Regions from separate parts of the Nocardiopsis valliformis DSM 45023 genome, predicted to be linked through region 2. Evidence: riboswitches for the same ligand, from Rfam matches in the RefSeq annotation. Region 2 holds a riboswitch; the other holds the start of a gene.
What was found. A riboswitch is a leader RNA that binds a small molecule or an ion and turns the genes downstream of it on or off. The one in region 2 is predicted to bind S-adenosylmethionine.
Positions count from the first base shown of each region.

Region 1: another riboswitch for S-adenosylmethionine. It lies ahead of D457_RS0106005 (aminotransferase class V-fold PLP-dependent enzyme); the one in region 2 lies ahead of thrC (threonine synthase).

Region 1 covers NZ_ANAZ01000004.1:298,761-313,473, forward strand. Annotated here, with positions in the region: gene ruvB (Holliday junction branch migration DNA helicase RuvB) at 1-189, shown strand, start outside; gene yajC (preprotein translocase subunit YajC) at 515-880, shown strand; gene D457_RS0105965 (adenine phosphoribosyltransferase) at 1,045-1,608, shown strand; gene D457_RS0105970 (RelA/SpoT family protein) at 2,314-4,497, shown strand; gene D457_RS0105975 (hypothetical protein) at 4,569-4,787, opposite strand; gene D457_RS0105980 (GNAT family N-acetyltransferase) at 4,976-5,899, shown strand; gene D457_RS0105985 (nitroreductase/quinone reductase family protein) at 6,008-6,475, opposite strand; gene D457_RS0105990 (acyl-CoA dehydrogenase family protein) at 6,542-7,735, opposite strand; gene D457_RS0105995 (CaiB/BaiF CoA transferase family protein) at 7,776-9,050, opposite strand; gene D457_RS0106000 (DUF3870 domain-containing protein) at 9,058-9,450, opposite strand; SAM riboswitch class IV at 9,666-9,780, shown strand; gene D457_RS0106005 (aminotransferase class V-fold PLP-dependent enzyme) at 9,845-11,233, shown strand; gene D457_RS0106010 (hypothetical protein) at 11,230-11,694, opposite strand; gene D457_RS0106015 (SAM-dependent methyltransferase) at 12,075-12,758, shown strand; gene D457_RS0106020 (DinB family protein) at 12,749-13,315, shown strand; gene D457_RS0106025 (primosomal protein N') at 13,454-14,713, opposite strand, start outside.
Region 2 covers NZ_ANAZ01000024.1:118,878-133,590, forward strand. Annotated here, with positions in the region: gene D457_RS0121635 (ABC transporter transmembrane domain-containing protein) at 1-733, shown strand, start outside; gene D457_RS0121640 (ABC transporter ATP-binding protein) at 730-2,577, shown strand; gene D457_RS0121645 (Uma2 family endonuclease) at 2,614-3,216, opposite strand; gene D457_RS0121650 (SAM-dependent methyltransferase) at 3,355-4,110, shown strand; gene D457_RS0121655 (NUDIX hydrolase) at 4,206-4,679, shown strand; gene zwf (glucose-6-phosphate dehydrogenase) at 4,838-6,265, shown strand; gene groL (chaperonin GroEL) at 6,388-8,019, opposite strand; gene D457_RS0121670 (ABC transporter permease) at 8,364-9,179, opposite strand; gene D457_RS0121675 (ATP-binding cassette domain-containing protein) at 9,176-10,147, opposite strand; gene D457_RS0121680 (PadR family transcriptional regulator) at 10,245-10,829, opposite strand; gene D457_RS0121685 (ubiquitin-like small modifier protein 1) at 10,940-11,218, opposite strand; gene thrC (threonine synthase) at 11,280-12,539, opposite strand; SAM riboswitch class I at 12,553-12,694, opposite strand; gene D457_RS0121695 (alpha,alpha-trehalose-phosphate synthase (UDP-forming)) at 12,979-14,415, shown strand; gene D457_RS0121700 (GrpB family protein) at 14,556-14,713, opposite strand, start outside.

The sequences.
Region 1 (14,713 bases), on a different contig from region 2:
ACCCCGCGCGGCCGGGTGGCCACGCCGATGGCCTGGGCGCACATGGGGCTCACCCCGCCGCCGGACGCCGCCTTCGGTGCCGCCGCCGATCCCGCGGCCAACGGCGGCCAGAACGCGAATGGCCAGAGCGAGAGTGGTCAGGGCTCAGGTGGTCAGAACGCGAGTGTCCGGAACAACGGAACCCCCTAGTCGGGGCGGGTAACCTTCACAGAGCGCGTCCGTGCGGGCACAATGAAGCGCGCGTGCGTGCGAACCGGGGCCGAACCGTTAGCCCTCGGATCTCAGCCGGTGGGATACTGGTGACCAGCGCCACGTAAACTGGGATGAACCAGCCAAAGCGGGGCAGTGGCCTCGCATGGTGTCGTCGGATACTGGCGGAACGAGTTGGCACCCTTGTGCGTTGTAAACGCCGGGTGTGAATTCGGCCGTTGGGTCGGTCGGCCCGAGAAGGTGGTCGTCGCGGTACCCGAGCCGGTAGCCGTCGGCCACAGGAAACGTCAGGAAGGACGCCCCCGTGCAGGGCATTTACACTCTCGCCGCCGCGGCCCAGGGAGAGAGCAGCCTCTTCGGCATGTTGCTTCCGTTCGCGCTGATCCTCCTGGTCTTCTGGCTCCTGTTCTGGCGCCCGAACCAGAAGCGCCGCCAGCAGGAGACGCAGATGCAGAGCTCCCTGGTCCCAGGCGTCGAGGTCATGACCAAGGCCGGAATCTTCGCCACGGTGGTCGAGATCCACGACCAGGACGTACTGCTGGAGATCTCCCCCGGCACCCGTATCCGCATGCTCAAGGCCGGCGTCGGTGAGGTCATCACCCCCGCCGCCGACGACACCCCGGTCGAGGACCGTCCCGACTTCGGCGACGACGACAAGCCCAAGGGCTAGTCCAGGGCGAACAGCCCCCTCGCCGAGACTCGGCGCACCACAGACTTCGGTACCGGCCCCCGTCATCATCCGGGGCCGGTACCGCTGTTTTTCCGGCCGGGAGCACAGCTTTTCAGCACACACCCGGTTTCCGGCCCGCACACCAGGAGAAGGCCCCACCACCCATGCCCAATGACACCGCGACCCCGGATGTCCCCGACGCCGCCGCCGATCTTGCTCTGATCGAGGCGAACATCCGCGATATCCCGGACTTCCCGCACGAGGGCATCCTCTTCAAGGACATCACGCCCCTGCTCAACCACCCCGAGGCCTTCGCCGCGACAGTGCGCGGGCTCACCGCGCCCTTCCTCGGAACTGGGATCGACCACGTCGTCGGGCTGGAGGCGCGCGGCTTCATCTTCGGCGCCCCCGTCGCCATGGCGCTGGGCGCGGGCTTTGTTCCGGCGCGCAAAGCCGGGAAACTGCCCGCGGACACCATCGACCAGGCCTATGATCTGGAGTACGGCACCGCGACCGTCGAGATTCACGCCGACGCGATCACTTCGGGCAGCCGTGTGCTCGTCGTCGACGACGTCCTCGCGACCGGCGGCACCGGCAGGGCCGCGGTGGAACTGGTCCGCAAGGCGGGTGGTACGGTCGTGGGATTCTCCGTCCTGATGGAGCTCTCCGCGCTCCAGGGACGCGGGAAGATGCCCGACGTGGAGCTGCACACCCTCCTTTCGGTCTGAGGCCGACCTCGCCGCGCCTGTCGCCCCCGCAAGGGAATACCGCGACAGACCGTCCTTGTTGACGTACTCCAGCACTCGGTGTGACGTACCTGGTGACCTGTGTCACTACGCGTACCTCCGAGTCGATACCAGGAGTCGGTGCCAGGGACACGAGGAGGCCAGACCGCTCCCCGCGCAGGTGGGGGCGGTCCCACTAGACTGGTGGGAGAGGTGACCGCGGCGGCCGCGTCAACGACTGGCCCTGATGACACGCACGTGCACCGGAGGCGAGCCGGACGATGACGTCGGCTCCACCGGGTGGAACCGCGGGAGGTAGGCATGCCAAGCGAAGTGGTCTCGACCGGGGCGGTGTCCGAGCAGGAATCGGGCCGCCAGCCCGCCGAGGCGCCGAGCGCCGCCGCCCGGGGCAACGGCGTGCCAGGAGCCGCCGATGCCCCGGACGCCGCCGGAACTGCCCAAGCCTCCGGTACGCCGAAAACCGCCGGCGCCACGGGTTCCCATGCGCCGGGAGAGCGTGCGGACGGCAGCGGTGTGCCGACCGCGAAAAGACCACAGCAGGACCGCCCGGAGGGCGCCGCGAGCGATGCGGCGCCCTCCGACGTCTCGGGGCAGGGGGCCCCGGGCCAGCAGGCGGCCGCCAGCACGCCCTCCACCGTGCGAGTACGCAGAAGGCTCGCCCGACTCGGCGCCCAGCGGGGAGTAACGATGAACCCGGTGCTCGAACCACTCATCAAGACCGTGCGAGCCACCCACCCGAAGGTGGACGTACGGCTGATCGAGCGCGCCTACGAGGTCGCGGCACACCATCATCGCCACCAGAAACGCAAGAGCGGCGACCCCTACATCACGCACCCGCTCGCCGTCGCCACCATCCTCGCCGAGCTCGGCATGCAGGAGGCCACTTTGGCCGCTGCCCTACTGCACGACACAGTCGAGGACACCGAGTACTCACTCGACGAGCTGCGCGCGGACTTCGGTGACGAGATCGCCGAACTGGTCGACGGCGTCACCAAGCTGGACAAGGTCAAGTACGGCGAGGCCACCCAGGCCGAGACGGTCCGCAAGATGGTCGTGGCGATGGCCCGCGACATCCGCGTCCTGGTCATCAAGCTCTGCGACCGCCTGCACAACATGCGGACCCTGCGCTACCTCCCGGCCAAGGCCAAACGGGAGAAGAAGGCCCGCGAGACCCTCGAGATCTTCGCCCCCCTCGCCCACCGCCTGGGCATGAACACCATCAAGTGGGAGCTCGAGGACCTGGCCTTCGCCACCCTCTACCCCAAGCGCTTCGACGAGATCGCCCGCCTGGTCTCCGAGCGCGCACCCCGCCGCGACGTGTACCTCCAGGAGGTCATCGAGGCGGTCTCCGCCGACCTGCGCGAGTCCAAGCTCAAGGCGACCGTCCGCGGGCGGCCCAAGCACTACTACTCGATCTACCAGAAGATGATCGCCCGCAACGTGGGCTTCGACGACATCTACGACCTGATTGCGGTGCGAGTCCTGGTGGACAGCGTCCGGGACTGCTACGCGGCCCTGGGAACCATCCACGCGCGGTGGAACCCGGTGCCCGGCCGGTTCAAGGACTACATCGCGATGCCGAAGTTCAACATGTACCAGTCGTTGCACACGACGGTCATCGGCCCCTCCGGCAATCCGGTCGAACTGCAGATCCGCACCCGCGCGATGCACCGCCGCGCCGAGTACGGCATCGCCGCGCACTGGAAGTACAAGGAGGACCGCAACTCCTCCAACACCGAGGCCAAGCCCAAGGGCACCACGGACATGCAGTGGCTGCGCCAGCTCATCGACTGGCAGCAGGAGACCAAGGACCCGGGCGAGTTCCTGGAGTCGCTGCGCTTCGACCTGTCCGTGCAGGAGGTGTTCGTCTTCACCCCCGGGGGTGACGTCATCCCCCTGCCACAGGGCGCCACCGCCGTGGACTTCGCCTACGCCGTGCACACCGAGGTCGGCCACCGCACCGTCGGCGCCCGCATCAACGGTCGCCTGGTGCCGCTGGAGAACGAGCTGCATAACGGCGAGACCGTCGAGATCCTCACCTCGAAGGACCCCGACGCCGGTCCCAGCCGCGACTGGCTCAACTTCGTCAAGAGCGCCCGCGCCCGCAACAAGATCCGGCACTGGTTCACCAAGGAGCGCCGAGAGGCCGCGATCGAACAGGGCAAGGACGAGATCGCCAAGTTCATGCGCAAGCAGGAACTTCCGGTCAAACGCCTGTTCAGCGGTGAGGCCCTGATCGCTCTGGCCAGCGACCTGCGCTATCCGGACGTGGAGTCCCTCTACGCCGCCGTGGGCGAACGCCAGGTGAGCGCGCAGAGCGTGGTCAGCAAGCTCGTGGACTCCATGGGCGGGCTGGAGAGCCACACCGAGGACATAGCCGAGTCCTCCCTGCCCTCCAAGGCCGCCACCACCCGCCAGCGCTCCGGGAATCCGGGCGTGGTCGTGGCCGGCGGCGACACCGACGTGTGGGCACGTCTATCCAAGTGTTGTACGCCCGTGCCCGGGGACGAGATCGTCGGTTTCGTGACCCGCGGCAACGGGGTGTCGGTGCACCGCCAGGACTGCGTCAACGCCGCCAGCCTGGACCGCGAGCGCATGGTGGACGTGGAATGGCGGCCGACCGAGGACTCGATGTTCCTGGTGGCGTTGCACGTGGAGGCGCTGGATCGGTCCCGGCTGCTTTCCGACATCACCCGGGTGTTGTCGGACCAGCACGTCAACATCCTGTCCGCGACGGTGCAGACCAGCCGCGACCGGGTGGCGCAGAGCCGCTTCACCTTCGAGATGGCCGACCCGACGCATCTGGGGAGTGTGTTGCGGGCGGTGCGTGGGGTGGACGGGGTTTACGACGTGTTCCGCGTCCGTAACTGAGCGGGGTCTGAGTAGGGGCTGAGCACGGGGGTGGCCGGGATCTGGGGAGAGACCGGCCACTGCGCCCGTCGTCAGTCCTGCGCTTCGGCTTCCTTCTCCAGATTCCTGACAGTCCTGGTCTCCCGGCCCAGCAGGTAGGCCATGACCACCAGGACGACCACGCTGGCCAGCTGCAGCGGAATGCGCAGGGCCGGGAACGGGTCGGCGGTCGTGATGATCGCGACCAGAACGCAGAACACGGCGGTGACGGCCGCGTAGATGGTGACCCGGCTGGAGTTCTTCTCGGACACGGGGGATACACACGCTTTCTGTGGGGGTTGGGTGTCAGCGTAGCGCTAGGAAGATATCACTATGCGCCACCGGCTCCGCGCCCGCCGTGCTCCCCGTGGCCGCAGCGCTCCGGAAAACCAGTGGAGTTCCGCCTGCCGCGGTGGCTAGCGTGCAGCTGTCCGTGAGACCGCCAGAAAGGCAGACCCCCATGCCCGAAATCCGTCCCTTCCGTGCGGAGGACAGCCGCTCTCTGGAGGCGCTCGCCCAACTGCTCTGGCCGATGGCGCCCCACCCGGGCGGTCTGGGCTGGCAGCTGGCCACCGGGGAGATCTCCTCAGACAACGCAGCCGTGGCCCTTCGGAACGGCGAGCTCGTGGGCTGGTCCGTGGTCGAGGCGCCCAACGCCCTCTTCGACCGTAGCCAGATCATCCTCGTGGGTGCTTCGGCCGACCCCGAGGCCGGGGCCGCCCTCCTGGACCGTGCGTTGGCCGAGGCCGGTGACGCCGTCGTGGACCTGCTGACCTTCGAGGGCGACGGCGAACTCCGCGCGCTCGCCGAGCGGTCCGGTTTCGACGTGTCCGACCAGAACACCTACGGCGAGTGGATGAGCCGGGACGCTGGTGAGGAGGAGGTCGTCCTGCCGGAGGGCTACCGGCTCCGCCCGGTGCGCGAGGGCGAGGAGGAGGCTCGGGTGGAGTGCCACCGGACCGCCTGGAAGCCCTCCGACCTGCCCTGGCCCGAGCGTGTGGGCCCGGTCAACCCCGAACTCACCAGTCGTTTCAGTCGGGAACGCTATGACAACACGCGTGCGGCCCTGCTCTACGACCGCGAACTCGACCTCGTCGTCGAGGCCCCGGACGGCTCGCTTGCCGCGTGTTGTGTTGTTTGGTGGGACGCGGAGAACCGCTGCTCGGAGATCGAACCCCTCGGAGTGGTCCCCGCCCACCGCCGCAAGGGCCTGGCCGTCGCCATGGCCCTGCAGGCGTGCACCCTGACCGCCCGCCGCGGCGGCGCCCGGGTGTACATCAACACGACCCCGAACGAGGCCTACCCGACCCCGGCCAAGACCTACGCCACCGTCGGCTACAAACCGGTCGACCGCGGCACGGTCTACACCCGCCCCGCTGGGTGATTGCACGACGCCAGATGACCGCGTGACGCTGGCTACAGCTGTGTTTTGAGTGGGAAGGCGGAGGCCCCGGTCGCCTGATCTCTCAGGGGCCGGGGCCTCGGGTGTGTCTCAGAGGCGGATCGTGGTGGAACGCACGATCTGGAAGACCGGGTGGCGGTCGGCCTCCGCCTCGAAGGCCTCTTCCGGGGCCTCCGGCGGGACGTCGAAATACGGGCCTACGACTGCGGACCGCGGGTGCTCCAAGTACTCCTTGAGCACCGGAGCCGCCTCGGCGGGGCTCAGCTCGCGCACGCTCACCAGCTCGATCCAGCCGCCCTGGCGCAGTGTCGCGAACCCGTCCTTACGGATGTTGCGCACCCAGTTGACCTCCCCGTACGGGGAGACCAGGTACCGGCCGCTCTCACTGTCCAGGACGCTGAGCGGGATGGTGCGCAGGAAACCGGACGTGCGCCCACGCGTGGTGAGCAGGTGCAGCTCGGGCGGGCAGGCCCCGTACTTGACGAAGCCGCTGACGAAGGCGTTGGCGGTCCGCCGCAGCTTCGTCATCTCGAACCGCTTCGTCGGTTCGTTCACCATCTTCGGCAACTCCCTCACTCGGATGCTCCCATTGTGATGGTTTTCGGTCGCTGATGGCACCTCGGCCTAGCGGAAGGCGGAGATGCCGGTCACCGACTGGCCGATGCTCAGCGCGTGGATCTCCTCGGTTCCCTCGTAGGTGGCCACCGTCTCGAGGTTCACCATGTGCCGCATCACCGGGTACTCCAGGGTGATGCCGTTGGCTCCGTGGATGCCGCGCGCCGTGCGGGCCACCCTCTGAGCCGCCGCCACGTTGGCGAACTTGCCGAAGCTCACGTGGTTGTGGTGGCAGTTCCCCTCGTCCTTGAGCCGGCCGATCCGCAGCGCCGCCATGTTGGCGTGGTTGACGTCCACGACCATGTCAGCGAGCTTGCGCTGGGTGAGCTGGAAACCGCCGATGGGCTGCCCGAACTGCTCGCGGGTCTTCGCGTAGTCCAGCGCCGCCTCGTAGCAGGCGCGGGCGGCACCGGCCGCGCCCCACACGATCCCGTACCGGGCCTCGTTCAGGCAGGAGAGCGGTGAGCCGAGCCCCTTGGACTCGGGCATGACGGCGTCAGCCGGCAGCCGGACTTCTTCCAGAACGAGTTCGGAGGTGATCGAGGCTCGCAGCGACAACTTCTTGTGGATGACGTTGGCCGAGAACCCGGGGGTGCCGGTGGGTACCACGAAACCGCGGATGCCGTCCTCGGTGGCGGCCCACACCACGGCCACGTCGGCGACCGAACCGTTGGTGATCCACATCTTGGTGCCGTTGAGGATCCAGTCCGAACCCTCCTTGCGGGCGCGCGTGCGCATCGAACCCGGGTCGGAGCCGGAGTCGGGCTCGGTCAGACCGAAGCAGCCGATCGCCTCACCGGCGGCCATCTTCGGCAGCCACTCGTTCTTGTGCTCCTCGGAGCCGAACTTGTGGATCGCCGCCATGGCCAGCGAACCCTGCACGGACACGAAGCTGCGCAGCCCCGAGTCCACGGCCTCCAGCTCGCGGCAGGCCAGGCCGTAGGCGACCGCGCTGGAGCCGCCGCAGCCGTACCCCTCCAGGTGCATGCCGAGGACGCCCAGGTCACCGAAGGCCTTGGCCAGGCCGCGCGGGTCGGGGATGGTCCCGGCTTCGAACCAGTCGGCGACGTTCGGCAGGAGCTCGCGGTTGGAGAAGTCGCGCACAGCGTCGCGGACGTCGCGCTCGGTGTCGGACAGCTCCGCGTCCACCGCCAGGAAGTCGAGGGGGTCGGGGGCGGCGGCCTTGCGCCGGGAGTCGCTCATGGAAAGTCCCTTCGTGGTGCTTGCGTGTGTGAGGTCTGTGCTAGCGAACGTCGGTCTGTTGGGCGGCGCCGCTCTTCAGCAGCGCCTCGATCCGGTCCGGGGTCAGTCCCAGTTCGGCCAGGATCTGCGCCGAGTGCTGGCCGAGCAGCGGCGGCGCGGTCATCGGGGTGGGCGTGCGCTCCATCCGGAACCCCGCCCGCACCTGCTCCAGCGGGCCGGCTGTGGGGTGCTCCACCGTGCGCAGGACGTCGTCGCCCCTGGCGTCCGCGGTGCGCAGCGCGTCCAGCACACCCCGGACCCGGCCAGCCGGGACCCCGGCCTCGACCAGGACCGTCATCCAGTGCTCGGCTGGTTTCTCCTGGAGGGTCGTGGAGAGTTCCGAGACCAGTTCCTCGCGGTGCGCCACGCGTTGCGGGTTGGTGGAGTACCGGGGGTCGGCGCCGAGGTCGGGGCGGTCGATCGCCGCGCACAGGCGCTGGTACAGGGCGTCGTTTCCGGCCGCGATGACTACTTCCGCGTCCTTGGTCGGGAACACCTGGTACGGGACGATGGTGGTGTGCGCGTTGCCCACGCGGGCCGGTTCGGACCCGGTGACCAGTGCTTGTTGGGTGAGGTTGACCAGGCTGGACAGGGTGGAGTTGATCAGCGAGACGCTGATGTTCTCGCCCCGCCCGGTCACCCGGGCCCGCATCAGCGCACCCAGGATGCCCACGGCCGCGTTCAGGCCGGTGAGGACGTCGGTGAGCGCCACCCCCACCTTGCTGGCCGGGCCGTCCGCGGGACCGGTCGTGGCCATCAGCCCGCTCTCGGCCTGCACGACGATGTCGAACCCCGGCCGCGTGCTGGGCTCGTGCTCGGGGCCGAACCCGCTCACCGAGCAGTACACGACCGCCGGGTTGCGCTTGCTGATCTCCTCGTAGCCCAGCCCGAGCCGGTCGATCACCCCCGGCCGGAAGTTCTGGATCACCACGTCCGAGGTGGCGCACAGGTCCTGGACCGCGGCCAGTCCTTCCGGATCCTTGAGGTCCACGGCCAGGCTGCGCTTGTTCCGGTTGACGGACAGGAAGTAGGCGGCCTCGCCGGGGGAGTGCTCTGCCCGGTGCTCCTCGGTCGGCTCTGCGTAGGGCGGTCCCCAGGAGCGAGTGTCGTCGCCGCGGCCGGGCTGCTCCACCTTCACGACCTCGGCGCCCATGTCCGCGAGCAGCATGGTGGCGTAGGGGCCCGCGAGCACCCGGGACAGGTCGGCCACCCGCACCCCCGCGAGGGGCAGCGGGGCACCTGTCTCGGATCCGGGTTCGGGGCTGGTCTGACTCATGCGCAGGTCACTCCTTGCCGTCGGGGTTCGCGGAGCCGTCGGGCAGCTGATCGCCGTCCCGCAGCTGGTAGTAGGTCTCCAGGCAGCGGCGCAGCGCCGTCGTGAGGGCGGCTCCGGACTGACCCGCGTAACGCGTCTGGACCCGATGGATGATCTCCGCGATGTCCTCGGTCACCGAGGCGCCCTCGACCAGCGCGCGGAAGAAGTCCTTGGCCAGGTCGGTCAGGAGAGTGGTGTCCGCGGCCACGATCCGGCCGTCTGCGGAGTCCACCGCGAGCACGACACCGAGCCGCTGGTACTGGGAATGGCTCGCCACCGAGTCGGGGAGTCGGGCGTAGCCGGAGATGAGCACAACCCTGGGGTTGCGGAAAAGCTGCTGAACACGGTCGTCGCCGTACAAGGAAGGCACCTCTTGTCTGCGGGCATGCGAAAACTCCGACGCACTGGAGTCTCGCGCCTGAAGGGCGGCCGGGGGAAACCGGACACCCGCGACGTGAGGGCAGTTCGGGATCAGTATGACCCAGCCAGGTCCGCCGCTGTCAAGAGGGGCAGTGTTCCAGGCCACAGGAACACACGGATGCGACCCGCGCGCACCTTGTGTTACATTTCGGCACAGGTCACGAGTACCAGCGACAAGCCCCGGCTAGCTGGTCGGCAACCCTCCTTCCGCGGTGGGGTGCCCCGGGTGAGGACCAGGTCCCGACACGACCGTGTCAGACAAGCGCGGACCCCTGAGGAGATGCCGTCATCCGGCGTACCCCTGTGGGTCCCACGACCCACAGAAGAGGTGCCCCATGACCACTGTCATCCCGTTCGACTCGACCCGCTCCAGCCGCTCCGCCGCCCGGATCGCGGCCCGCGAAGCCGACACCGCGAACCCCTGCGCGATCGTCACCGCCGACAGCGGGGTCCCCCTGGTCACCGGTGAGTACGTGGACTACGCCAACTTCGACTACGCCGCCAGCGCCCCCTGCCTGACCAGCGTCGCCGACGCCCTCTCCGCCGCCCTGCCGTACTACGCCAGCGTCCACCGCGGCGCCGGACACCACTCGCAGGTCAGCACCGACGCCTACGAGCGCTCCCGCCGCAGCGTCGCCCGCTTCCTGGGCGTGCGCGCCGAGGCCGACGAGTCCGGCTCCGCCGACGCCGTCGTGTTCGTCCGCGGCACCACCGACGCCGTCAACCTGCTGGCCCGTGCCGTCCCCGAGGGCTGCACCGTGGTGGTCTTCGAGTCCGAGCACCACGCCAGCCTGCTCCCGTGGGAGCACCCCGCTTCCCGAGCCGGCGAGGTGGTGCGGCTGCCGCTTCCCGAGACCCCCGAAGCCGCCGTGTCCGCCGCCCGCGCCGCGCTCGCTGAGGCCCCCGAAGGCCCCAGGCTGCTGTGCGTGACCGCGGCCTCCAACGTCACCGGTGAGATCTGGCCGGTGGAGGAGCTGGTCGAGGCCGCCCACACCGAGGGCGCCCGCGTGCTCGTGGACGCCGCCCAGTACGTTCCGCATCTGCCGTTCAGCCTCGCCGAGACCGGCGCGGACTACGTGGCGCTGTCCGGCCACAAGCTCTACGCGCCCTTCGGATCGGGTGTGTTGGCCGGTCGCTCCGACTGGCTGAGCGCCGCCACCCCCTACTTGGCCGGTGGCGGAGCGACCCAGAAGGTGACCGAGCACGACGTCATCTGGAATGACCTGCCCGCCCGCCACGAGGCCGGAAGCCCCAACGTGCTCGGTGCCGTGGCTCTGGCGGCGGCCTGCGACACCTTCAACACCCAGACGTTGTTCCTGCAGCACATCCGTGAGGCGGCGCTGCTGGAGCGCCTGCGCGCCGGGCTCACCGAGATCGACGGCGTGCACGAGCTGACGCTGTGGGGTGCCGAGCACGCCCGCGTCGGGATCGTGTCGTTCGTGGTCGACGGCCTGCCCGCGGACCTGTTGGCCGCCGCGCTGTCCGCGGAGTACGGCATCGGGGTCCGGGACGGCCTGTTCTGCGCCCACCCGCTCACCCAGCACCTGCTCCCCGAGGGACACACACAGGCGGTGCGGGCGAGCCTGGGCGTGGGGACCACCGAGGAGCACGTGGACCGGCTGGTGGGCGCGGTCGCGGACCTCGTGGCCCGCGGACCGCGTTGGGAGTACGCCGACTGCGACGGACGCCTGGCCCCGGTGCCGGACCCGCGCAACGTCCTCTAACCGAGCCGGTGCATCTGGATGGCCAGGCCCCACACCAGGGCTGGCAGGGCGATCGTGAGCAGCGTGACCGGAAGCGTCCTCCTCGGGTAGAAGACGAGGTGGCTCAGTGCCGACTGGACCCCGTAGCCGATCAGCGTCAGGAACAGTGTCATCACCACTGTCAGCGCGCTCGGCTCCCACACCACCACGGAGATACCGAACAACGCGTACAGGACCGCGCTCGGTACGGACCCGATGACGGGCAGCAACGGGTGGGTGATCAGCCGCCCGCCTCTGCCCAGAGCCCTGACCACGAGGAACAGCACTGCGAACGGCAGGGTGTGGGTCACCAGCACCAGCCCGTAGAAGGTCGCCACCGGGTAGGGGAGCCCTCCGGTTCCGTCCAGTGCGCTGTTCGCGATGGGCAAAAGGAAGAGCAGCAGTGCGATGTGCGCCGCTCCGGCCCCGCTGAGGCGCGCCACGGCGGAAACCGACGCGAACCGGGGATCGGACACGTCGGGGGAACGGGGGACGGGGACACCAACACGACTCCTGGGTGCTCGGGGAGGAGTGGAAGAGGTCTTCAGGAAGAGGGTGTTCGGGTTTGAGGGCTCGGGACCTCATGCTCACAAAAGCTTGCGACGCACGGACCTACATAAGGGGCAATAGGGCACATTTCACTCGGATGTGTGCGGGGCATCACTTTCGCAAGCTGTACTATCAGGCCTTGACGGCAAGGCGCACCGTCGTCGGACCCGACCGGTCCGCCCCGACGAAGCGCCCTGCCTCCCGCGAGCGAACCGGCTGGGGGAGCGTGAACGTGACGGACGTCCGAGGACCCAAAGCAGGTCCCCTCACGGCCGTGTTCCGAGAACCCGAACCCCTGCGCGTGCCCGGGCAGCAATCCCGGGTGGTCAGCCTCGGTAACCGCACCCGCGCCTGTGCGCTGCCCGACCCCGTCGAAGCCGAGCGGGTCCGCCTGCACCAGGCCTTCCTCGGCCGGGCCGTCGACTACCTGTGCGCCGACGCCGGGATACGCCAGTTCGTGGACTGGGGCTGTCCGGTGCCCGGCACCGCCGAGCGGATCCGCCGGGCCCACGCCGACGCCACGGTGGTGCACGTCGCCCCGACCGGTACGGCCGGGGTCCTGACCGCCGCCGCGGACAACGCGGCCGTCCTGTCCGGGGACGGCTCCGGCCCCGGGGCCGCCTCCATGCTCCGCCGCCTCCACACCAGCGGGCTCGTCGATTTTGACGAGCCCGTCGCCGTACTGATGACCCGCCCCTTCGGCGAACAGGACCCACCCGCCGGGCTGGACGCCCTCCACTCGATGATGCGCGGTGGCGGCTACCTCGCGCTCACCTCCACCGCGCCCCGCGCGGTGGCGGAAGCGGCCTTCTCACCCTTCCTCCCCGTTGAACCGGGGGTCGCCGACCTCACCTGGTGGCCCTACCCCGACGAGGACGTGTCCGCCCCGGGATGTGGAACCCTGGCCGGACTGGGTCGTGCGCCCAGGAGAGGAAGGGGAGTGAGTCGATGGCAGTGAACTGGAACGGCGAGATCCAGGCCCAGATGCGGTTCTACTGGGACTTCTCGCTGTGGCCCCGGCTGGAGGGGCTCACCGACGCCGAGTTCTACTGGGAGCCGGTTCCGAACTGCTGGACCGTCCGCCGGCTGCCGGACGGTCGCCACGCGCCCGACGGCGCCTACCCCGAACCCGACCCGCCGCCGGTCACCACCATCGCCTGGCGCATGGGCCACCTCGTGGTGGACGTACTGGAGAGCCGGATCAACTGGCACTTCGGCGACCGCACCGCCAACCGCGACGCCATCGACTGGCCCAGCACCGCCGCCGAGGCCCGGCAGCGCCTGCGCAATGCCTATCTCACCTGGTCCGAGCACCTCCAGGAACTCGACGACGAAGCCCTGGCCGTCCCAGTGGGCGGCGCCGAGGCGCCGCAATGGGCGGACTTCCCGCTGGTGGTGCTGATCCTGCACCTGAACCGCGAGTTCATCCACCACGGCGCCGAGATCGCCCTCCTCCGTGACCTCTACCGCGCCCGCCCCCAGGGCCAAGATCAGGGCCAGGGCACAGCGGGCTAGGCCGGTTGGGCCCCCTCCTGAAGATGATCTTGCTACCAGGAGCGAAATCGGCGCCGAACTTGCTCCTGGTAGCAAGATCATCGGGGAAGAGGGGGCGGAAGCAACGGGCGCCCTCCGGTACGGAGTTGGGGCGCGGGGCTAGAGCACGTGCAGCGGGTCCACCCGGACCTGGGCGAGATGCTCGTCGCGGCGGGCGCTGCGGGCCGACGCCGCGGTCTTCAGCGCCCGGGTGAGCTCGCCGACCGCCCCGCGCGGCACCCGCAGCAGGGCGCGCTCGGTCTTGTTGGTGCCGCTCTCGGTGCGCTCCGACCCCACCGGCACCGGGCCGAGCAGCTCCGCCCGCTCCGGGAGTTCGATCTGGTCCAGCAGCTCGCGCAGGTGCTCAGGGGCGCCGGTGATCGAGGCCATCGACACCGCCGGTGGAAACCCGAGCTCGCGGCGCTCGGCCAGTTCCCGCTCGGCGAAACCGCCCGGATCCCACCGCACCAGCGACTGCACCACCGGCAGCGAGGCGTCCGCGGACACCACCACCGCGCCGCCCGGCCGCACCAGCGCGGACGCGTTCAGCCAGCGCCGCAGGGTCTCCTCCGAGGCGCGCAGGTCGGCCCGGTTGAGCAGTGCCCACCCGTCCAGCAGGACCGCCGCGGCGAACCCGCCACCGGCGACCACCGGTTCGGCGCCGGGCGTGGCCACCACTAGCGACGGTTTGTTCGCAACCTCGGAGAGCACCTCCTCGCGCCCCGACGTGCGCACGGTCAGCGACGGGAAGGCCCGGCCCAGCTCCTCGGCGGTGCGGCGGGCGCCCACCACCACCGCGCGCATCCGGCTCACCCCGCACTCGGGGCAGGCCCACTGACCGGCCACCCGGCCGCACCAGCCGCACGAGGGCATGGCGTGGGAACCGCGCACGGCCAGCGGCCCGTGGCAAGCATCGCAGCGCGCCGGTTCGCGGCAGCCCGCGCAGGCCAGCGTGTTGAGGTAGCCCCGGCGCGGCACCTGGAACAGCACCGGGCCGCTCTTGGCGCCCTCACGGGCCGCGCGCAGCGCCAGGCTCGGGATTCGCGCGGACCGGGCCGCGCCATCCCGGGCGAGTTCGCGGTCGTCACCGGCGGGCCGGATTTGCGGGGCCCGGCTGCGCAGCGTGGCCCGGTCGGAGACCAGCGGGCGCGCCCATCCGGACTCCACCAGCAGCTGGGCGTCGGTGGTGCGGGTGTGCCCGCCGATCAGCGCCGCCGCGTCGGCCTTGTGCGCGCGCATCGCCAGTACCGTGCGCGCGTGCGGGTAGGGGGCGTGCGGGTCCACGTGCACGTCGTCGCCGTCGTCCCACAGGGCCACCAACCCCAGGTCGCGCACGGGTGCGAAGACCGCGGCCCGGGTGCCCACCACCACCTGGACCTG
Region 2 (14,713 bases):
CGAGCCCGGGGTCCCGGCCCGGGCCCCGGCGGGCACGTACAACCTGCACGATCCCACCAGCGGGGTCAGCCTCACCCGCGGAAGGTTCACCGGTGTGGTCTGCGCCGACCAGGACGACGTGACCCCACTCGTCCAACGGTTGGGCCGGTACCGGGACGGCGGCGCCGAGCTGACCGGTGCCGACTCCCAGCGCGTCGCCCTGCGCGACCTGCCCCTGGCGGAGGTCCGCCGCCGCATCCTGGTCGCGGGCAACGACGCCCACCTGTTCTCGGGGCGGCTGCGCGAGGAGCTCGACCCCGACGGCTCCGCCACCGACGAACATCTCACCGCGATGGTCCGCACCGCCGCGGCCGAGGACGTGCTCGCCCAGTCACCCGAGGGTCTCGACGCGGAACTCACCGAACGCGGCCGCGAGTACTCAGGCGGCCAACAGCAGCGGCTCCGTCTCGCCCGCGCCCTGCTCAGGGATCCCGATGTGCTGATCCTCGTCGAACCCACCTCCGCGGTGGACGCCCACTCGGAGGCGGCCGTCGCCGAGCGCCTCGCCGGAGCGCGCCCCGACCGCGCCACCGGTGTGGTGACCACCAGCCCGCTGCTGTTGGACCGCACCGACCACGTCCAGTTCGTCGTGCAGGGCCGGGTGGTGGCCGAGGGCTCCCACCGGGACCTGCTCCGCACGGACGCCTACGCCGCCACCGTCCTGCGCACGTCGGTGGAGGAGGAGAAGGTATGACCCAGACCGCCAGACGCCGCCCCTCGGCGGGGACCGACGGGGATCCCGCCCCCGTGCCGGATGGACCGCCCACCGCCCCGATCGAGTCGACCGCGCTCCCGGTGGCCCCGGCCCCCGTGGTGTGGCGACGACTGCGCCGCGCGAGCCGGGACCACGGTCCGCTGCTGTTCGGGGTGGTGACGCTGTTCGCGCTGGCCACGGCCGCGGCGCTGGTCGCCCCGTGGATGCTCGGGATGATCGTCGACGCCGTCCGTGAGGGGGCGTCACCCGGGCGCGTGGACGTCATGGCCCTGGTCATCGTGGCGGCTCTGCTCGTCAACGCCGCCCTCCTGCTGGGGGCGGTGGCCCAGTCGATCCGGTTCGGAGAGGGGCTGCTGGCGGAGCTGCGCAAGGAGTTCGTGTACTCCGTCCTGCGGCTGCCCCTGGGCACGGTGGAGCGCGCGGGCACCGGCGACCTGGTGTCCCGGACCGGGCGCGACATCAACTCGCTCAGCATGATGGTGCGCCAGTCCCTGCCGGTGATCGCCACCGGCCTGGCGACCGTGCTGGTCATCCTGGTGGCGCAGGCCTTCCTGCACCCCGCGCTCCTGCTCGCGTGGGTGCCGTCGGCCCTGATCATCTGGATCACCACGCGCTGGTACGCGCGGCGCGCGCCCGACGGATACCTCGCCGAGATGGGCACGTACTCGCGGCTCACCCAGGGCGTGTCCGACACCGTGGAGGGTGCGCACACCCTGGAGGCACTGGGCCGCCAGGAGTGGCAGGACCTGCGCACCGACGCCGACGTGCACCGCTCTTACCTGGCTGAGCGGTACACGCTCTGGTTGCGGAGCGTGTGGTACCCGCCGCTGGAGTTCTCGTACCTGTTCGCCTCGGCGACGACGTTCCTGGTCGCGGGGGTCCTGTACCACCAGGGCGAGCTGTCCCTGGGGCAGATCGCCACGGCGGTCTTCCTGACCGTGCAGATGTCCAAGCCGCTGGACCACATGATCGACCAGGTCGACAACGTGATGGTGGGCTTCACCGCCCTGCGGCGGCTCCTGGGGATCCAGCTGACCGACGAGGGCACCCGCCCCGGAGCCGGGCCCGAACCCGAACCCCGGGAGCCGGGCACCGTGGAGATCCACGGGGTGCGCTTCGGCTACACCCCCGGCACCGAGGTACTGCACGGGATGGACCTGGACCTGCACTCCGGCGAACGGCTGGCCGTGGTGGGCCCGAGCGGCGCGGGCAAGTCCACCCTCGGCAAGCTCCTGGCCGGTGTGTACCCGCCCGGCGCGGGCGCCATCCGGGTCGGCGGCGCGGACCTGCGCGCCCTCTCCCCCGAGGAACGCCGGGAGCGGGTGATCCTGCTCAGCCAGGAGAGCCACGTCTTCCGGGGCACCCTCGCCGAGAACCTGGCTCTGGCCCTGGACGAGAGCGACACGGACCGCGAACGCCTGTGGCGGGCCCTGGAGGCGGTGGGCGCCGACACCTGGGTGCGCTTCCTGCCGGAAGGCCTGGACACCAGGGTCGGTTCAGGCCAGGAGCCGCTGGACCCGGCCCGCGTGCAACAGCTGGCCCTGGCCCGGGTCGTGCTGGCCGATCCCCAGGTCCTGGTCCTGGACGAGGCCACCTCGATGATCGATCCCCGTTCCGCCCGCAGCCTGGAGAGCGCGCTCGCCGGTGTCCTCGAAGGCCGCACCGTGGTGGCGATCGCGCACCGCCTCTACACCGCCCACGACGCCGACCGCGTCGCGGTGGTCGACGGCGGCGGCATCACCGACCTGGGCACCCACGAGGAGCTCCTCACCCGGGGAGGTTCCTACGCCCGCCTCTGGCAGACCTGGCATGGCGGCAACTGATCCCGCAGTCCCGCATCAGGGCCGGACCGGTGGCGCTCAGGAACGCCACTCGTCCGGCCCGGGGAACCGGGAGGTGTCGATCTCCAGGTCGAAGGGCTCAGGCAGGCGGATCTTGTCCCCGAATTCCACCGTGGTGGCCTGGTTATAGCGACCGTTGCCCGGCTGCTCGTACAGGGTGACGGAGGGACCGTTCTCGTCCCAGGCGTCGACCAGGAGGTAGAGCGGGACAGGACCGTGCGCGTAACCCCAGAGCTTCTTTTTACGGTCGGTGTCCATGCTGCTCCTGGACACGATCTCCACCGCGAGCTCGGCTTCGTCCGCCGGACAGGGTGTCTTTGCGGGATCGAGGACCACGGACTCCGGCATGATTACCAGGTCCGGCACGTACAGCCGCTCGACAACCGGCAGCTGAATACCCAGTGTCTGGTAAACCCCCCAGTCATCAGGCACAGTTCGAAGCAACGCGCGGTTCACTCGATCCGCGATGATGTTGTGGGGGTCCGATGGGGGCGCCACGAGCATGACTCCGTTGTCATCGACGATCTCAGCCCGCCAGCCGTCGGGCACGTCCAGGTTCTTCCAGGTGCCCAGGACGTAGTCCCATCGCGACATCCCCGTCGCCGGAGCGGTCTCCGTCATCGTCAGACTCATCTCCCTCGCACCTCCGGACAGGAACCTAGCGCCTCACGCACCCGTCCACCCGACACTTCGCAGAATAACTCCGCTCCCTGGGAAAAGCATTGGACAGTTCGGGCCGCCGTCGGCGAACCTGCTCGGATGACGACCCCCGAGATTCCCCCGATGTACCGCGACCTCGACTTCAACGGCCCGCTCTCCGATGAGCGGGCCGTTCGGCTGATCCGCTCGCTCGGCCCGTTGGAGGGCCGCCACGTCGTGGACGTCGGCTGCGGCTGGGCCGAGCTGCTGCTGCGTACGCTGGCCACCGAACCCGGCGCGACCGGGTTCGGGATCGACCGCGGTGAGGCCAACATCCGGCACGGCCAGGACAACGCGAAGGAGCGCGGGCTGGCCGACCGGGTCGAGTTGGTGGTCGGAGACGCCGGAGAGTGGAAGGGCGAGCCCGCGGACGTGGTGTTCAACGTGGGTTCCGCGCATGTGTGGGGCGGTGATCCCGTGGTGCACACCGCCAACGCGCTGGAAGCTCTGGCCGACCTGACCAAACCCGGCGGCAGGGCGTTGTTCGGGGAGTGCTTCTGGAAGCGGCCGCCCACGGACGCGGAGATGGCGGCGATGGAGGTCGTCCCCCGCGACCAGTACCGTTCGCTGCCCGAGCTCGTGGACTTCGCGCTCTCCCACGGCTTCCGGCTCTACGCGGTGGAGGAGGTGACCGTGGACGAGTGGGACGTCATGGAGAACGGGAACGCCAAGGGCTGGGAGGACTGGCTCCTGGAAAACCCGGACGATCCCGGAGCTGACGAGATCCGCGCCCGCGCGGACGGGCACCGGCGCTTCCGCCTGCACGGCGCCAGGGAGATCATGGGATTCGCCTACCTGACCCTGATCCGGGTCTGAGGCCGGAAAACAGTGCCCGGTTCCGGTTCTCCACCGGGGCCGGGCGCCCCGCCCCACCGGCCCTGGGAGGCCCCGCCGGTCGGTACTGTCGCCGCATGCGCTTCTCGGAACCCAAGGACGAAAAGGAACTGATCGCTCTGGCCCGCGCCGAGGGGATCGAACGGTTCTCGGCGGGGGCGATCGTCCACCGGAACGGCGGGGGAGAGATCCTGCTGCTGCGCCGCAGGGACGACGACACCTCCTTCCCCGGCGCGGAGTCCCTCCCCTCCGGAGGGGTGGATCCCGGAGAGGGGCTGCTCGAAGGACTCGCCCGGGAGCTGCGCGAGGAGATTGGCCGAGCACCTGGGACGCTTCCCCTGGACCCCTTCGCGACCTGGTTCGACTACGTGTCCAGTAACGGGATCCGCAAGCGGCAGTTCACCTTCGCGGTCCCCCATGACGGAACGCCGGTGGTGCTCTCCGAGGAGCACACGGACTTCCGCTGGTTCACCGCCCACCGGTTCGGCGAGAGCGACCTCACCCCGCAGGTGAAGGCCGCCGTCCGGAAGTGGATCGACTCCATCAGCTGACCCCGTCCCCGCCCCTGAGTCCCCGTCTTTTCAGTGCCCGCCCCGGTCACCCTTTCTTGGTCCGCCCTTGGGCGCGGCAGCGGCCCGGGCCGGGTAGGCCCGCCAACGTGCGCGGAACCTCCGGGCGTCCGCGCGGCAGCCAGCGACGAGGGGACACCATGACCACAGGGCCCGACGCCGACACCCTGGTGATCTTCGGGATCACCGGCGATCTCACGAAGAAGTACCTCATGCCCGCGCTCTACCACCTGGCGGCAAGGGACGAGCTGCGCACCCGGATCATGGGGGTGGCCAAGTCCGACTGGGACACCGAAACCCTGCGCCAGCGGACCCGGGAGGCGATCGTCGAGCACCTGGCCCAGACCCCTTCCGAGCACAGGGCCGAGGTCGACGAGTCGGTTCTGCGCGGGCTGACCGAGCGGATGACCATGGTGACGGGCGATCTCAACGATCCCCGTACCTACGCCGACATCGCCGACGCGCTGCCTTCGGACTCCTTCGCCGCCTTCTACCTGGCGGTCCCGCCCACCCTGTTCACCACGGTCGCCCAGGCCCTGGCCAAGGCCGGGCTCAACCGGGACTCGCGGCTGATCCTGGAGAAGCCCTTCGGCCATGACCTCGCCTCGGCCCGCGAACTCCACCGGGAGCTCCTGGACTGCTTCCCCACGGAGAGCCTCTACCTGGTCGACCACTTCCTGGGCGAGGAGCCCGTCCGCGGACTGCCGGCGACGCGTTTCGGCAACACCCTGGTGGAGCCCGTGTGGAACCGGGCGTTCGTGGACAACGTGCAGATCACCATGGCCGAGGACTTCGGGGTGGACGACCGGGGCTCCTTCTACGATGCCGCCGGGGCCGTGCGGGACGTGTTCCAGAACCACCTGCTCCAACTGTTCGCCCTACTCACCATGGACGCCCCGGTATCAACCGACCCCTCGGCGGTCAAGGACGAGAAGCTGCGCCTGCTGCGCGCCGTGCGCACCATCGAGCCGACCGACATCGTGCGGGGCCGCTACCACGGCTACCTCGACACGGAGGGGGTCCGGCCCGGCTCCACCACGGAGACCTTCTTCGCGCTTCGTATGCGGGTGGACAACCCTCGCTGGGCGGGGGTGCCGTTCTATGTGCGCTCGGGCAAGAACATGCCGCTCACGTCGTGGGAGGTGGTGGCCGAACTCAAACGCCCCGCGGTCGACCTGTACCCGGGCCCGGCCAACCTCATCCGGTTCCGGCTGGAGCCGTCGGTGGGGCTCGCCTTCGAGATGCAGCTGAACGAGCCGGGGGCGGAGAGTGGCTCCGCGGCACGGCTCGTAGTCGGCGCGGACGTGGAAGACCAGCTCGGCCAGGGACACGAGGCCTACGAGCACGTGCTGCGCGGGGCTGTGGCCGGCGCCCCGGAGCAGTTCGTGCGCTTCGACGTGGTGGAGGAGTCCTGGCGGATCGTCGACCCGGTGATCGATCTGACGACCGAACCCGAACCCTATGCGCGCGGCTCCTACGGGCCGGAACCCGCGCAGACGCTCCCGGGAGCCGGGGGTTGGCATCCGCTCGCCGACGTGGCCCGGCCGGGCGGCGTTTCCGAGCTCTGACTCCTGGCCGTGCCTTCACGACACAAGGCCTCCATGACACAAGCGAAACCGGGCGGCCCCGCGAGGGGGACCGCCCGGCTGTCGCGGGCGAGGTCGCGTATCCGGACCTCAGACGCCTTGGACTAGAAGTCCATGCCGCCCATGCCACCGGTCGGGTCGCCGGCCGGAGCCGACGCCTTCTCCGGCTTGTCGGCGATGACGGCCTCGGTGGTCAGGAACAGACCAGCGATGGACGACGCGTTCAGCAGAGCGGAACGGGTGACCTTGGTCGGGTCGATGACGCCGTCCTTGAACAGGTCGGTGTACTCGCCGGTGGCGGCGTTGAGGCCGAAACCGGGCTCCAGGTTCTTGACCCGGTCCGCCACGACGCCGCCCTCGAGGCCGGCGTTGGCAGCGATCTGCTTGAGCGGCTCGCCGATGGCGCGACGAACGATGTCGGCGCCGATGGCCTCGTCGCCCTCGAGCTCCAGCTTCGCGAACGCGGGGACGCTGGCCTGCAGCAGCGCGACGCCACCGCCGGGCAGGATGCCCTCCTCGACCGCGGCCTTGGCGTTGCGGACGGCGTCCTCGATGCGGTGCTTGCGCTCCTTGAGCTCCACCTCGGTGGCGGCACCGGCCTTGATGACGGCCACGCCGCCGGCCAGACGCGCGAGGCGCTCCTGGAGCTTCTCGCGGTCGTAGTCGGAGTCGGTGCGCTCGATCTCGTTGCGGATCTCGTTCACGCGACCGGCGATGGCGGTGGCGTCACCGGCACCGTCGACGATGGTGGTCTCGTCCTTGGTGACGACGACCTTGCGGGCGCGGCCCAACAGCTCGAGCTCGGTGTTCTCGAGCTTGAGGCCGACCTCCTCGGTGATGACCTGGCCGCCGGTCAGCACGGCGATGTCGCCGAGCTGGGCCTTGCGGCGGTCACCGAAGCCCGGAGCCTTGACGGCGACGGACTTGAAGGTGCCGCGGATCTTGTTGACCACGAGGGTCTGCAGGGCGCCGTCGGCGACGTCCTCGGCGATGACCATCAGCGGACGGCCGGACTGCAGGACCTTCTCGACAACGGGCAGGAACTCGTTGTTGTTGGAGATCTTGGAGTTGACGATGAGGATGTAGGGGTCCTCAAGGACCGTCTCCATGCGCTCAAGGTCGGTGGCGAAGTAGGGCGAGATGTAGCCCTTGTCGAAGCGCATGCCCTCGGCGAGCTCCAGCTCGAGCCCGAAGGTCTGCCCCTCCTCGACGGTGATGACGCCTTCCTTGCCGACCTTGTCCATCGCCTCGGCGATGGTCTCACCGATCTGGGTGTCACCAGCGGAGATGGAGGCGGTGGAGGCGATCTGCTCCTTGGTCTCGACGTCCTTCGAGAGGTTGCCGAGCTCCTCGTTGATGCGGGCCACGGCGGCTTCGATACCGCGCTTGAGGCCGATCGGGTTGGCGCCGGCGGCGACGTTGCGCAGCCCCTCGCGTACGAGGGCCTGGGCCAGGACGGTGGCGGTGGTCGTACCGTCACCGGCGACGTCGTCCGTCTTCTTGGCGACCTCCTTGACCAGCTCGGCCCCGATCTTCTCCCACGGGTCCTCGAGCTCGATCTCCTTGGCGATGGAGACACCGTCGTTGGTGATCGTGGGGGCGCCCCACTTCTTCTCCAGGACGACGTTGCGGCCCTTCGGGCCGAGCGTGACCTTGACGGCGTCAGCGAGCTGGTTCATACCACGCTCGAGGCCGCGACGGGCCTCCTCGTCGAACGCGATCAGTTTTGCTGCCATTGAGTTCTAGTCCTCCCGTGACCGGGGTGATACGCGATGGGACGAGGCGTGCGCCCGCGACGGACGACCGCGTTCTCCCCGGCAACCCTGCTGCCGGAGGCCCGTGGTCTCGCAGCCTCGATCCGGTTAGCACTCGGCAATGGTGAGTGCTAACCACTTCCTTTTTTAGCACTCGCCCATGGAGAGTGCAAACGATGTGGTCACGATTTACACACCCCGGGGAACGCCTTCCACCTGCGCGAACATCCCGCCAAGTCATGATTTGAGCGTTCGGCGAACAGTAGGCGAACCCCGGGGTGACGTGCCCGGACGCTCCTCAGCCCCCTTCGGGTGGCCAGGACCGGTCAAGTACTCAGACGGCGCATGGAGCGCGCGGCCACCGCCAGTGCCAGCAGCGTCATCCCGACCGCCATCACCCAGCCGAGCAGGACCGTTCCGTCCCAGACCCCGCCGCCGAACAGCACGCGCGCGGCGTCCACCACGTGCGCGACCGGGTTGAACCGCGACAGCGTGTACAGCCAGCCCGGGGCCAACTCCATCGGCAGCAGCACACCCGAGAGCAGCATCAGCGGCATCATCACGGTCTGGATGATCGGCGCGAACACGTAGGTGTGCTTGGCGATCATCGCGGCCAGGTACGACAGCGTGGCCAGCCCGACCCCGAGCACGGCCAGCAGCGCGAAACCCGCGAGGGCCCCCGGCGCGGTGGTCCGGAAACCGAACGGCAGCACCAGCACGAGGATCAGCAGCATCTGCGCCAGAACGATCACCAGGTCGCGCAGAACCCAGCCGAGCAGCAGCGCCACCCGGCTGGCGGGGGTGGCCAGCATCCGCTCGTACGCCCCCGAGGCCATCTCCGGCAACAGCCCGAACCCGGCGAACCCGGCGGTGAACAGGGACAGCATCACGAACAGGCCGGGCACGAACCACTGCCACGGATTCTCTCCCTCGGCCCCGGCCAGCCCGGTGAGCAGCGGCGCGAACAGCACCAGGTACAGCAGCGGCTGGAGCATTCCGAAGACGATCATGAACGGCCGGTGCAGGACCGGGCGCATCTGCCGGGCGAACACGGTTCCGGTGTCGCGCAGCATCCCGGAGAGCCCTCCGGTGGTCCGCACGGAGGCGGCGGGGTCGGTTTCGCGGCGGTCGACGGCGGTCACTGGTCCTCCTCGCGCAGGCTGCGGCCGGTCAGGGTCAGGAACACGTCGTCCAGGGTGGGCCGCTGCACCTGGACGGTGCTCAGGTCGAGGTCGGTTGCGTCGAGCGCGCGGAGCAGCTCCGGCAGGACGGCGTCGCCGCGCGGCACCCGGAAACGCACCTCGTGGTCGATCCCGGCGCCGTCGAGGACCTCGACCCCGCCGTCGGGTGCGAGCCGTTCGGCCACCTCGGCGGCGCCCCTGGCCTGGACCTGATCGGCGAAGGTGAGGCTGACCAGGTCTCCGGAGACCCGGCCCTTGAGTTCGTCGGGGGTGCCGTCGGTGATCAGCAGACCGTGGTCGATGACCAGAACCCGCTCGGCGGCGGAGTCGGCCTCGTCCAGGTAGTGGGTGGTGAGTACGACCGTCGTCCCGAACTCCGCCCGCAACCGTGCGACGTGCTCCCACAGGTTGGCCCGGCTGTGCGGGTCCAGGCCCGCGGAGGGCTCGTCGAGGAAGAGCAGTCCGGGTCGGTGGACCAGTCCCATGGCGATGTCGAGCCTGCGCTGCTGCCCCCCGGAGAGCGTGCTGACCTCGCGTCCGGCGGCGGACGCGAGGTCGAGCATTTCCAGCAGGTCGTCACCGCGGCGACGCGCGGTGCGCCTGTCCAGCCCGTAGAGGAGGCCCTGGGTGTAGAGCTCGTCGCGGACCCGCTGATCCTCCCCGGCTCCGTGCCCCTGCCCGACGAACCCGATCCGGCGCCGCACCTCGGCGGGTTCGGTGCGCACGTCGCGCCCGGCGACGGCGGCCGTCCCGGATGTGGGATCGAGGAGGGTGGTGAGCATGCGCAGGGTGGTGGATTTTCCAGCGCCGTTGGGTCCGAGCAGCGCGACCTGTTCTCCCTCGGACACGTCGATGTCGACACCGCGCACGGCCTCGACGGTCTCCTTGCCGACCCGGAAGTGCCGGGTCAGCTCTCGTGTGTGGATCATCGACCCCTCCGTATTAAAACTTGAATACAGGGACCAGGGTGCACCACCGCACGGAGATATTCAAGTTTTAATACATGGCTGAGGGCCAGACCGGGAGTCAGACCGGAGGCAGACCGAAGGCTTGAGGGCTGTCATCGGCCATGACGTACTCCCCCGTCTCCAAGGAGGCGATCAGCTGCCGGGTCCAGTCGGCACCGGCGTCGACCGTGTAGTGCCACAGCCGGAAGAGCTCGCGCACGTGGGCGGGTTTGCCCCACTCCGCTTCGGTGGCGTCGATCGCCGACACGACCTCGGCGTCGCTCTTCTCCAGGACGGCGAGCCGCTCCTTCAGGAGTTCGATCACCTCGGCGCGCGGCAGGCAGGGCATGAGGGTGACCCCCGCGCACAACAGCGCGTGGTCGTCACCGCCGTGGCTCAGAGCGCCGCGCAACAGACGGAGGAAGTCGGCCTCCCCCTCATCGGTGATCTCGTAGGAGGTACGTTCGGTGACCTCCCCCTCGGCCACGAACTCACGGAGTTTCCCCTGTTCGGAGAGCTTGCGCAGCGCGTGGTAGATCGAGCCCCACTTCACGTTGGCCCACTCCTCGGCGCCCCAGTCCATGAGCTCACGACCTACCCGGTACCCGTGCGCCTGCCCGTGGACGCGCACCACTCCGAGCACCAACAACCGCGTCGCCGACATCGCCACCCTCGTCCCGGAAGAATCTCCCTCCCAGGTTACGAGGCCCGTGGGCAGCGCGAGGGGCGGGCACCGACGGCACCCGCCCCTCAGGGTTCACATCAGCGGCCCGATCAGCAGCCCCCGGCCACGGCGGGGATGATCGAGATCTGCTGGCCGTCCTTGACCTCGGTCTGCAGACCCTTCTCGAAGCGGACGTCCTCGTCGCCGATGTAGACGTTCACGAAGCGGCGGACCTTGCCGTTGTCGTCGAGGATGCGGGCCCGGATACCCGGGTGGTTGGCCTCGAGGTCGTCGAGGACCTCGGCAAGGGTGGCCCCCTCGGCGGTGACCTCGGAGGCGTCGTTGGTGTAGGTGCGCAGGATGGTGGGCACGCGGACGCTGGCGCTCATGGTGTTCGTGTCTCCTGGGATGTGGCTGCGGCGAGTGGCTGTGGGAAGAACGCGGGCAGGCTCAGACCAGGCCCTCGGCCTTGAAGGCGGCCAGGGACGGCTTGATCGTGGCGGTCACACCCGAGTCGACGGCGTTGAGGGTCTTGAGCCCGTCACCGGTGTTGACGATGACCGTCTCGGCCTCGGGGTCGAGCTTGCCCTCGCGGACCAGCTTGCGCAGGACGCCGGTGGTCACCCCGCCCGCGGTCTCGGCGAAGATGCCCTCGGTGCGGGCCAGCAGCTTGATGGCGTCGACGATCTCGTCGTCGCCCACGTGCTCGACCGAGCCGCCGGTGCGGGTGGCGATGTCCAGCACGTACGGGCCGTCCGCCGGGTTGCCGATAGCCAGGGACTTGGCGATGGTGTCCGGCTTGACCGGCTGGATCACGTCATGGCCGTTCTCCCAGGCCTTGGCGACCGGGGAGCAGCCGGTGGCCTGCGCGCCGAACACCTTGTAGGGGCGGTCCTCGACCAGACCGACCTTGATGAGCTCCTGGAAGCCCTTGTCGATCTTGGTGAGCTGGGAGCCGGAGGCGATCGGGATGACGATCTGCTCGGGCAGGCGCCAGCCGAGCTGCTCGGCGATCTCGTAGGCCAGCGTCTTGGAGCCCTCGGCGTAGTAGGGCCGCAGGTTGACGTTGGTGAAGCCCCAGCTCTCGCCGGCCTCGTCCCCGATGAGCTCGGAGCAGAAGCGGTTGACGTCGTCGTAGTTGCCGTCGATGGCGACGACCTTGCCGCCGTACACGGCGGCCATGACGACCTTGCCCTCCTCCAACCCGGCCGGGATGAACACGCACGAGTCGAACCCGGCCCGCGCGGCGGCCGCGCCCACCGCACCGGCGAGGTTCCCGGTGGAGGAGCAGGACAGGGTGGTGAAGCCGAAGGTACGGGCGGCCTCGACGGCGATCGCGACCACGCGGTCCTTGAAGGAGTGCGTGGGGTTGGCCGAGTCGTCCTTGACGTGCAGGGACTTCAGGCCGAGTTCGGCGGCGAGGCGGTCGGCCCTGACCAGCGGGGTCAGGCCCGGGTTCATGTTCGGCAGGTCGGCCACGTTGGTGGGGACCGGCAGGAGGGAGCGGTAGCGCCAGATGTTCTTGGGGCCGCTCTCGATCTCCTCGCGGGTCACGTCGCCGAAGTCGTAAGCGACCTCGAGGGGGCCGAAACAGAACTGGCAGGCGAAGATCGGTGAGAGTTCGTAGCGCTCGCCGCACTCGCGACAGGAGAGGGCGGTTCCGGGACCGAAGGCGCGGACAGCGGTGGGTTCAGTGGCGGTAATCGCCATAGCGAGGCGTCTCCCCTCATCTTCCCTGGTGGCCACCTTGACCCCAGGCCGGAGTTGGCACCTGCCTCGACGGGTTCGCGGTGATCGCGATTCCACATGTCGAGATGGTTGCCGGGGCTTCGCAGGGCCGGTCCCTCCACCCCTCTGGATGAGCAATATGAAGTTGTCGCGTGCCCGCTTGGGGCCCGCACCGTCACTGTAACGGACGTGTTGACCGGTTTTCCACGCTGGGTGACCTGGATTACACAAAACCGCTCAAATAATGAGACACCGTGAGACAGCACAGGTCGAAGCGGGCCCCGATGCACGTGCAGTGTTTCGCTGGTGTGACGGTCTCCACGGCTGACCTCGCGAGGGTTTGGGACCGCCTCCCGAAGGCGAGACCTAGGAGAAGTGCGTAACCCCCTCCCATCCTTGCTCTTCTCGAGAGGACGACCACGTGGACAAGGCTCAGATCCTCATCGCCTCCAACAGGGGCCCGGTCTCCTTCTCCACCGCCGACGACGGCTCCCTGGCGCACCGCCGCGGCGGTGGCGGCCTGGTGTCGGGGATGATCTCCGTCGCCACCGAGATCGACAGCCTCTGGGTGTGCGCCGCCCTGTCCGACGCCGACCGGCGGGCGGCCGCCGAGGCGCCCGGAGCCCGGCTGGACAGCGCCCACGACCTCGACGGCATGCGTGTCCACATGTTGGACATCCCTGAGACGACTTTCGCGGGTGCCTACACCGGGGTGGCCAACTCGACCCTGTGGTTCGTGCAGCACATGATGTACGACACCCCGAACAAGCCCTCCTTCGGCTCGGAGTTCCACGGGCTCTGGGAGGACTACACCGCCTACAACAACGCCTTCGCCGAGGCCATCGTGGGCGGGGCCGCCGACAACGCCCGGGTGGCCGTGCAGGACTACCACCTGGCTCTGGTGCCGCGCATCCTGCGGGCCCGCCGCCCCGACCTGCGGATCGCGCACTTCTCGCACACCCCGTGGGCGCCGCCGGAGTACTTCCGGATGCTGCCCACCCAGGTGGCCCGGGAGCTGTTGGAGGGCATGCTCGGCGCGGACCGGCTGGGCTTCCTGAGCCCGCGCTGGGCCGACGCCTTCCTGCGCTGCTGCGCGGAGATCCTGCGCGCCGACGTCGACCTCGAACGCCGCACCGTGGAACACGGGGGCCGGATCGTCGAGGTGGGCATCCACGCCCTGGGCGCGGACGAGGACGACCTCCGGGAGAGCGCCTCGGAGCCCGCCGTGGCCGAGCGCAGGAGCACGCTGCGCGAGGTGGTGGGCGACACCAAGCTGATCGTCCGGGTGGACCGCACCGAGCTTTCCAAGAACATCGTGCGCGGTCTGGAGGCGTACCGGGAACTGCTGTGGGCGCATCCGGAGTGGCGGGGGCGGGTCACCCACCTGGCGTTCGCCTACCCGAGCCGGGGCGACGTGCCCGAGTACCGGGAGTACACGGAGTCGGTGCTGCGGACCGCCAAGGAGATCAACGAGGAGTTCTCGACCCCCGAGTGGACGCCGCTGGTCCTGGAGGTCAACGACGACTACCCGCGCTCGCTGGCCTCGTTCCAGATGGCGGACGTGCTGCTGGTCAACCCCATCCGGGACGGGATGAACCTGGTCGCCAAGGAGGGCCCGGTGCTCTCCGAGCACGACTCCGTGCTGGTGCTCTCCCGCGAGGCGGGCGCCGCCGACGAGCTGGGTGAGGACGCGCTGCTGGTCAACCCCTACGACACCGTGGAGACCGCGGAGGCGCTGCACCAGGCGCTGTCGATGCCCGAGCCGGAGCGCCGCAAGCGTCGGGAGCGGTTGGCGGAGGCGGCGGTGGCGCTGCCGCCGCGCCGCTGGTTCCAGGACCAGCTGCGTTCGCTGGGTTAGCGCCCGGGAAGGCGGCTCAGGAAGACAGCTCAGAAAAGGCAGGGGCCCGGGTCAGGGGTGGCTGGACCCAGGCGTGACGCGGGGGCGTGTCCGGTGGCGGACACGCCCTCTCGCCGCGTCCCTCATCGGAAGGTCCCGGGTCAGCTGTCCTCGGTGCCCTTCCTGCGCCAGACCTCCGCTTCGGCGAGGAGGTCCCTGACGATGCCGGTCTTGGCGTCGGCGTAGTCCTGGATCTTCTCCCAGGTGCGTTCGGACAGCTCGCGTTTGACCGCTGTGTAGCGCTCCCTGGCCCCCGCGT